Regions from separate parts of the Halobacillus ihumii genome, predicted to be linked through region 2. Evidence: riboswitches for the same ligand, from Rfam matches in the RefSeq annotation. Region 2 holds a riboswitch; the other holds the start of a gene.
What was found. Region 2 has a riboswitch for lysine ahead of dapA (4-hydroxy-tetrahydrodipicolinate synthase). Riboswitches for the same ligand answer to the same signal wherever they lie in the genome.

Region 1 (3,904 bases), 1.3 Mb from region 2:
ATAATCACGGCGTAATAAGTAGAAATAACGAAAGCAATCGTTACCTGCCACCAGCCTATCCATTCGAATCCTTTTCTAACCCTTCCTAGAGATTTAGGAGCTGAACCACGGTACTTATGACCTATCGTGTACTCCAAAATTAGTAACGGTATCCCTGCCGTTAATAATGCAAACAGATAAGGAATAATAAATGCGCCGCCTCCACTTTCGTAAGCTGTGGCGGGAAAAAGCCAGATGTTCCCTAAACCAATTTCCGAACCCATGGCAGCAAATAAAAATCCTGCCCCTGACCCCCATTGTGATCGATTTTCCATGTGAAAAGACCTCCCTTTCATAATCAGAATCCTTTCTCTATACTTTATGTGACAAGCAAGGAAAAGAGAATCTTTACAATTTTTCTTTTTTTCTGATTATTTATACTTAGATTATAACCATAGTGCTCATTAGATGTCAAAGCAATATTTTGGTATTCAATTTTCTTAAAAAGCCCTTTAATTGTGAATGGAATAAAAAAGAGAGGCGCTTTAAAGCGCCTCTCAGACAAGTATATTTTACCTAGCACTATAGTCTTTTGATAAATAGAAATGGACAATAGCGGCTATTACAGCGGTGATGATAATTGTAATTATGAATGCCCATACCAATTGTCCTGTGAAACCTAACAATAAATAGCCAACTCCAGCAGCAAAGGCTGCCATAAAGGCATAAGGTAATTGTGTAAGTACATGATCAATATGATTGGAGCCAGCACCGGTTGATGAAAGGATGGTTGTGTCCGAAATAGGAGAGCAATGGTCTCCAAATACAGAGCCTGCCAGCACCGCTGATAAAGCAGGCAGTACTATACTTACGTCAATTCCTGCAGCAACTTGGCCTGCTATAGGCAGCATAATTCCAAAGGTTCCCCACGACGTTCCTGTAGCTAACGCCATGAATCCTGCAACTATAAAGAATAGAAACGGCAATAAAGCTACATTAATCGATGCCTGGTTCACAAAACCAACCAGATACTCACCTGTACCAAGCTGATTGATGATGTCTCCGATCATCCAGGCGAAAAGAAGGATATATACAGCTGGCAGCATTGCTTTTATCCCTTCCACAAATACGTGGTTCATGCTTGATTTAGGTTCAGGCTGTTTAAAGTAAAGTGCTACAGCTAAAAGTACCGATAATAACCCACCAATAAATAATGAAATATTCACATTTGTATTAGCAAATATACTTAATAAGTTCACGGATTCTGATGAATTCCTTATTCCGGTTATCACCATGGAGAGAACTGTACCCACGATTAACACCGTGATCGGCCAGACGAGATGAGATATTTTTCCATGGTTATGATCTTGAAACTCCTCATTTAAGTCTCCAGGAACATCATTTTTCTTATCAGGGTCAATGAGTTCACCTGTTTGGACCGCTCTTTTTTCATGAGTACGCATCGGTCCAATGTCTACTTTCATAAAAACGGTTAGGAAAACAAGAAGCAATGCCGCAAACACATAAAAGTTATAAGGAATCATTCTGACAAAAGCTTCGAACGCTTGATAATCTGCAATTTCGTTTGCAGCTAAGATGCTTCCTATTGTACCGATAATATAAGCGCCCCAGCTTGAAATGGGGGAAATAACGGTTACCGGTGCCGAAGTGGAGTCTATATAATAGGCCAATTTGGCCCTGGAAATCTTGTGACGGTCTGTAACAGGCCTGGCTACCTGTCCTACCGCAAGGGCGTTAAAATAGTCATCGATAAAAATAATTATTCCTAGCAAAACAGGTACAAGCTTTGCCCCTCTTCGCGTTGTAATACGGTTTACAGCCCATTTACCAAAAGCTCTGCTACTGCCGGAAGCTGTCATAAAAGCTGTGGCAACTCCGAGTAATAGTAAAAAGGCCAACAAATAAATATTTCCTGTATTAAGGGTTCCTTCGCTGTAGAAAATCGAAGCGAAAACGCTCCAAATCGTTTGTATTCCTTCCATTATATTTAACTGTGTCAGCATAAACGCCCCAACAAGAATGCCTGCAGCTAATGATAAAATAACCTTTCTCGTTGCAATCACAAGCACAAGCATTAGTAATGGTGGAATTAGTGAGTAAATCGTTCCTTCCAAAATCGTCCCCTCCGTTTAACTTAAGATGGTTATTCGGTGACTGCGGGATTCTACTGGAGATAAAAATTGAGGAATGTAAAAGAGCAATTAAAACACAAAAAAGACAATGATAGAAAATAATCTATCATTGCCTTGTTAGCAACTTGATTATCCTCCATTTCGATCAGTAGCGCCCCATACACCAATAAAAGCATGCATGAGAGTGTATTTCTTGTTTAGATATACACCAGATTAAAGCAGATTGACAGCTGCAATAAACTTCGGCAGGACTCCCCTTTCTTCGTGTGATCTTCGTTGTCATGCTCCCACAGAATACTAATAAAGTCTGCGCCTCTACCTCACCGATCTGATAAGGTCACGCATATTCAGTTCCCACATAGTTTATCAGGAACCTTCCTTTATTGCAAGGGGTCCATTGGGATGGAGAACGTCGGAGACTCATTGTTACCATCTTCATTATAAAATTCAGGTACTTCACCCATAACCATGCGAGTATCTATCGGAATTTTATTGGTTACTACTGTAGGTTCTGAAGAAAATGGGATGACCACTCTCAAGCTAACTTTATAATGAATCCACAGTTGAAAATGTGCAGAGTTAATTCCATATTCGGTAATTTCATTTTTAAATTGTGTTTGAACATCTCCAATAACCTGCAACTGGACTGGTACCTTTGGGCCCAAGTTTGATAGAAGTGTGTTATTTGTTGCCAGCCCGATTGGCACTCGAATTAAAGTCACTGGTTCTACACTTGGATCTCCTTCTTGCGGCTCAAGATCCGCTTTTAATGTTACATCCATGGGCAGATCGTTTTGTTCCATTCGTCTAAGGAAATGCTGTACTCTCATAGTGGTGTCCCTTAAAGCTTTGTTTACAACGAGAGAATTCCATCCCATCGAAACTATGTTTCCTTCATTATCTTTTTCAATCTCCACCAGGTCGTCGTAATCTATACCCTCAGAGATTTGCCTGCTCACTGCTTCGTTAATAGCAACCCTCGCCAATTGATGAGCTTTCGTATTTGCGATATCCTGGATTGCTGGTGTAATCCCTCTGTCAATTAACCATAGGCACGAACCGGTAATAATCAGGAAACAAATAAAAGTAATAAGAATCCTCTTCCCAATTGAGGGTGGATTTGCTTTCTTTTTTTTCATAGAACAACCCCTCCTGCACTATCTATATGTCGGTGAGGAGGGGTTTAAGCATCCAGTTATAAAGTTGTTTCACATTTTACCATCATTCAAATTAGAAGTGAGTACTCCGTTCCTCTTTACACGATGAACGGAGAGACTGGGCAAGAACATCGCGCAGCAGCTCTGGCATGTAATATTTTTTATTTTTAGCATAGGCGATTTCAGGAAAAAGTCTGCCAAACGTAAAGGTGTCAGCAGTGCCCAATGAATACGCCCTCTTCTTATCAATGGCCTTTCCATTCATACGAACGTCACGGACATGAATTTCACCATCAGATCCTTCTTCCGTGTCAATCTCTACTCCTGAAAACACCATTTTACCGATCACTTCTCCTCTAAAACCTAAACCCTTTAGGCGAATTTCCGTGAATTTTTTTGTATGAGCGACTCGAATCACTTCCAGCAGCTCATCACCAAAAAGTTCAACTTTGCATGGATTCATGGGGTGAGGGCAAATTCTATGAATGTCCTCCAAGGTAATTACTCCAGAATGAATATGATCCAATAATACACCGGAATTCAACATAGCAAGATCTGCATTAGTCCAGTTTTGCATTTCTTCGGTAAATTGTTTCATAAGCGGTGTTTCCTTAA
Region 2 (3,904 bases):
TTAGGGCTGCAAAACTTGCAGAAATTCATGATGATGTCATGAAGCTACCAATGAATTATCAAACGATCCTTTCGGAAGAAGGAAATAACCTTTCAGGAGGACAGCGACAACGACTTGCCTTAGCAAGAGCCCTTGTCCATCGCCCGTCTATAATGCTTTTAGATGAAGCAAGCAGTGCACTTGATACGGTTACGGAAGAGCGCATCCACAAAAATTTAGAAAATTTAGAAAGCACCCGTATTATCATTGCACATCGCTTAAGTACTATCCAAAACGCAGATAGGATTCTCGTAGTAGATGAAGGGGAAATCGTGGAAGCTGGTACACATACTGAGTTACTTTCAACAGGTGCTGTGTATCCTGAATTGTATCGAAAACAATTTGAGAAAGAGACAATGGAGGGTATCAAATGAAGAAATTCTTTCTGATTTTTGGAATTAGTTTTGTTGTTATTATCCTTGGGGTCGGAATTTGGGCTTACAATAATCCTCAACCCGCAATTGAACTTGTGTTTGATATGGGGGGTATAGAAGAAGAAGAAGATATGCCGATGGTAAGTGGAAGGGAAGTAGAGGGTGGAACAGCTTCTATAGACGAATATCTAGGAAGTAAGTTTGTAGTAATGATTGGTCGTGTTGATTGTGATGTCTGCAAGGAATCATATCAAACTCTTGAAAAGTTAGATAAGAACTTTCCTGAAACACCCTTTGTGATGATCGGTGAAGGCGAACAGACTGAATATGCTAAAGTCAAAAAGAATCACAACTTTACCTTTCCAATCATTTCTGCCAGCGAAGATATCAAAGAAGAACTGAATTTCAAGACTTTCCCAGTATTCTATTTAGTTGATGAAGATGGAAAGGTGGCTCAAAGACTCAACGGTTATGATGAAAAACAGCTAGAGGATCTTTTAGGTGATGCTTCTTGATGTTAAAAAGAAGTGTAAGCGTGTTTTTATTGCAAACTATTTCAATCATCGGTTTATTGGTTTCTATGTATCTTTTGTTAGCTCATTTGTCGAGCAGTTTTTTCTGTCCCATCGGAGACTGTGTAAAAGTAAATGATAGTCAGTATGCAAGTATAGCAGGGATACCATTACCGATTCTAGGATTAGTTTTTTACACAACGTTATTTATTTCAACGTTCTTAATACGGTATAGCCACCTTATCATTATTCCTAAAATTGTTTTGATATCAGGTTTGCTCTTTTCTATCTACCTCACATATCTTGAGGTTTTTATTATACAGGCGCTTTGTTTTTGGTGTGTTATCTCTTTTCTGTTAGTGATTATTGCCACTATTATCATTTTTCGGCAGCAGACTTCATCAATCGCTGGAGGGGCATAATCTGCGATCAAATGGGATGAATGAAGGTTTTTCAACTCAGTTCAAAAGTGAATTTCAATTGTTTTTATTTTCATTAAGTCAGGACTGATGAAAATTATCGGGTGTAGGTTTAGGAAATTATTTCGTCAATTTGGGCATTCCCAGACCCATCACAGTTATGTACGCGGTCGCCACTGTTGAAATTGTCTTCGGGGTCCTGCTAGCAGCAAACAGGTATGTGACGTATGCGATCATATCAATTATTTTGGTCGTGGAGAAGTGGTGTACAAAATAAAGAGTAATTCTAATACAACGATATCTAACCTGGCCTCAAAGAAAAGCTGGAGGACTCCTTCATGTAAAATGGGGCAACGCACCTACCATAATTAAATGCAGCCTTCACCCTTTTTTATAAAAAAATTTCTGTATATCCTTGTAGTCAAAAGCAAATTTTGTTATAGTACATTCAATTAAATATTTTCTTATTTCAATATCATTTGAAGTAAGGATAGAGGTGCAAAGACCATTAGTATGCAATGTGAGGGGCATGAGACCCTAGGAAGGTTGTGGAAAGGGGAATTTGCCGAAGCGGAAGGAATCTCATGTTCAGGAAGCTGGTTCTGTTATTTAATAAATGCAGGACTGTCATATAGGAAACTATATGGAGGGCTATCTTACGCAGGAACGACTTTTCTAAATGTGTTTCTACGGCAACAGCGAACCCTCGTTGTTGTTTTTTTGTGTTTACGACCAAATGGCCCAACACCACAATATTTCTAAATTTATAAAAAGGGTGTGACAGTATGAATTTTGGCCAAGTACTAACCGCTATGGTTACCCCATTTGACCAAAACGGGGAAATTGATTTTAACGCAACGAGAGCTTTAGTAAACCATCTACTAACGAATGGATCTGACGGATTAGTGATAGCAGGTACAACTGGTGAGTCTCCTACTTTAACAACAGAAGAGAAGTTGAGCTTATTTAAATTTGTTGTTCAGGTGGTCGATGGGAGAGCTCCCGTCATCGCCGGAACGGGATCAAATAACACAAATGCTTCGATCCGTTTAACAAAACAAGCGGAGGAAACAGGAGTCGATGGCATTATGCTTGTGACCCCTTATTACAACAAGCCATCACAGGAAGGTTTGTTCCAGCACTTCCAGGCTATTGCTCAATCTACTTCGTTACCTATTATGCTTTATAACATTCCAGGGAGAAGTGTTGTAAACATGGCTTCTGAGACGATCGTTCGCCTAAGCAAAATTGACAATATTGTATCAGTTAAAGAGTCAAGCGGTGATTTAGATGCCGTTTCAGAGATCATTAGTCATGCTTCCGATGATTTTTCGGTATACAGCGGTGATGATGGCATGACATTACCTGTTTTATCCATCGGCGGAGCAGGAATTGTGTCAGTTGCTTCTCATATTATTGGCAATGAAATGCAGGGTATGGTGACAAACTTCTTTAACGGCCATGTAAAAGATGCAGCTGCGACTCACCGCAACCTGCTGCCCGTTATGAACGCATTATTTGCAGCACCTAGTCCATCCCCAGTAAAAGCCGCTTTATCTATAAGAGGGATTAATGTGGGTGATGTACGTTTACCAATGCTACCATTAACCAAGGAAGAAAGAGATACTCTTCAAAGAATAATGCCGCCTAACAAAATTGAAGCCGTTGGCTGACACGGCAAAAGGTTCACATTAGGATAATCTTAATGTGAACTTTTTTCTACTGCCAAGTTTTAAAGTATTCTACTCACCACTTACTTTTGGCATGTCATAGTCCTAGATGAAGATTAACGAACTTGAATTTTTCAAGAGGTAGAATAAAATCTGCTCATAAGGGTATGAATCATAGTAGAGTAGTAACGTAATCGAAAAAGCAAACGGAGGAGATCTGTGGTGAACCGTGGAATTGTAACAGCTTTATCAGCAATTGGGATCGCACAAGGGCTCAAAATACTTACACATAAAAGCGTAACGGGGAAGTGGGAGTGGAAACCGATCTTTCAAACCGGCGGCATGCCAAGTTCCCACTCTGCAGGGGTTGCCTCACTCGCTACTTATGTAGCTGCCAATCGCGGAACGAGACATATCGAAACCGCCTTAGCAGTTGTGTTCGGATCAATCGTCATGTATGATGCCCAGGGAATTAGACGCCATACTGGTGAGATTGCGCAGCTTGTAAACGACCTCGAAGATCACTTCGAAGCCATTTCTGGTGATTTTCCCAGCTTAGAATATGTAAAGCAGGAACATGAATTAAAAGAAGTTCTAGGGCATCAGCCGGCCGAAGTTCTAGCAGGTGGATTGTTTGGTATCCTGCTTGGATTAATGTCAGCAAAAGTAGAAGACAAAAGAGGAGAATAGCTATCACAACTTTGATGATAGTTTTTGATCCTGAACGAATGACGATAAATAGGATGTGAATAATATGGTTCAACATATGAGCCAAAAACGAACCATCGTTACATATAAAAATGGGCAGTTACAAGAGGTAGAGGATGAGATTGTAACTGAATTTCCCTTTACCATTCATATTAACGGTGAGGAGTTTGCCACGATGGTTT

Region 1: another riboswitch for lysine. It lies ahead of G6R08_RS03750 (Na+/H+ antiporter NhaC family protein); the one in region 2 lies ahead of dapA (4-hydroxy-tetrahydrodipicolinate synthase).

What each region holds. Positions count from the first base shown of each region.
Region 1 is NZ_CACVAO010000001.1:698,926-702,829, forward strand. Features, by position in the region: gene G6R08_RS03745 (sodium-dependent transporter) at 1-314, opposite strand, end outside; gene G6R08_RS03750 (Na+/H+ antiporter NhaC family protein) at 552-2,114, opposite strand; lysine riboswitch at 2,274-2,458, opposite strand; gene yunB (sporulation protein YunB) at 2,513-3,271, opposite strand; gene G6R08_RS03760 (bifunctional metallophosphatase/5'-nucleotidase) at 3,363-3,904, opposite strand, start outside.
Region 2 is NZ_CACVAO010000001.1:1,980,088-1,983,991, forward strand. Features, by position in the region: gene G6R08_RS09820 (peptidase domain-containing ABC transporter) at 1-413, shown strand, start outside; gene G6R08_RS09825 (TlpA family protein disulfide reductase) at 410-928, shown strand; gene G6R08_RS22450 (vitamin K epoxide reductase family protein) at 928-1,347, shown strand; partial or broken gene G6R08_RS22455 (hypothetical protein) at 1,466-1,621, shown strand; lysine riboswitch at 1,828-2,006, shown strand; gene dapA (4-hydroxy-tetrahydrodipicolinate synthase) at 2,130-3,017, shown strand; gene G6R08_RS09845 (divergent PAP2 family protein) at 3,237-3,704, shown strand; gene fdhD (formate dehydrogenase accessory sulfurtransferase FdhD) at 3,769-3,904, shown strand, end outside.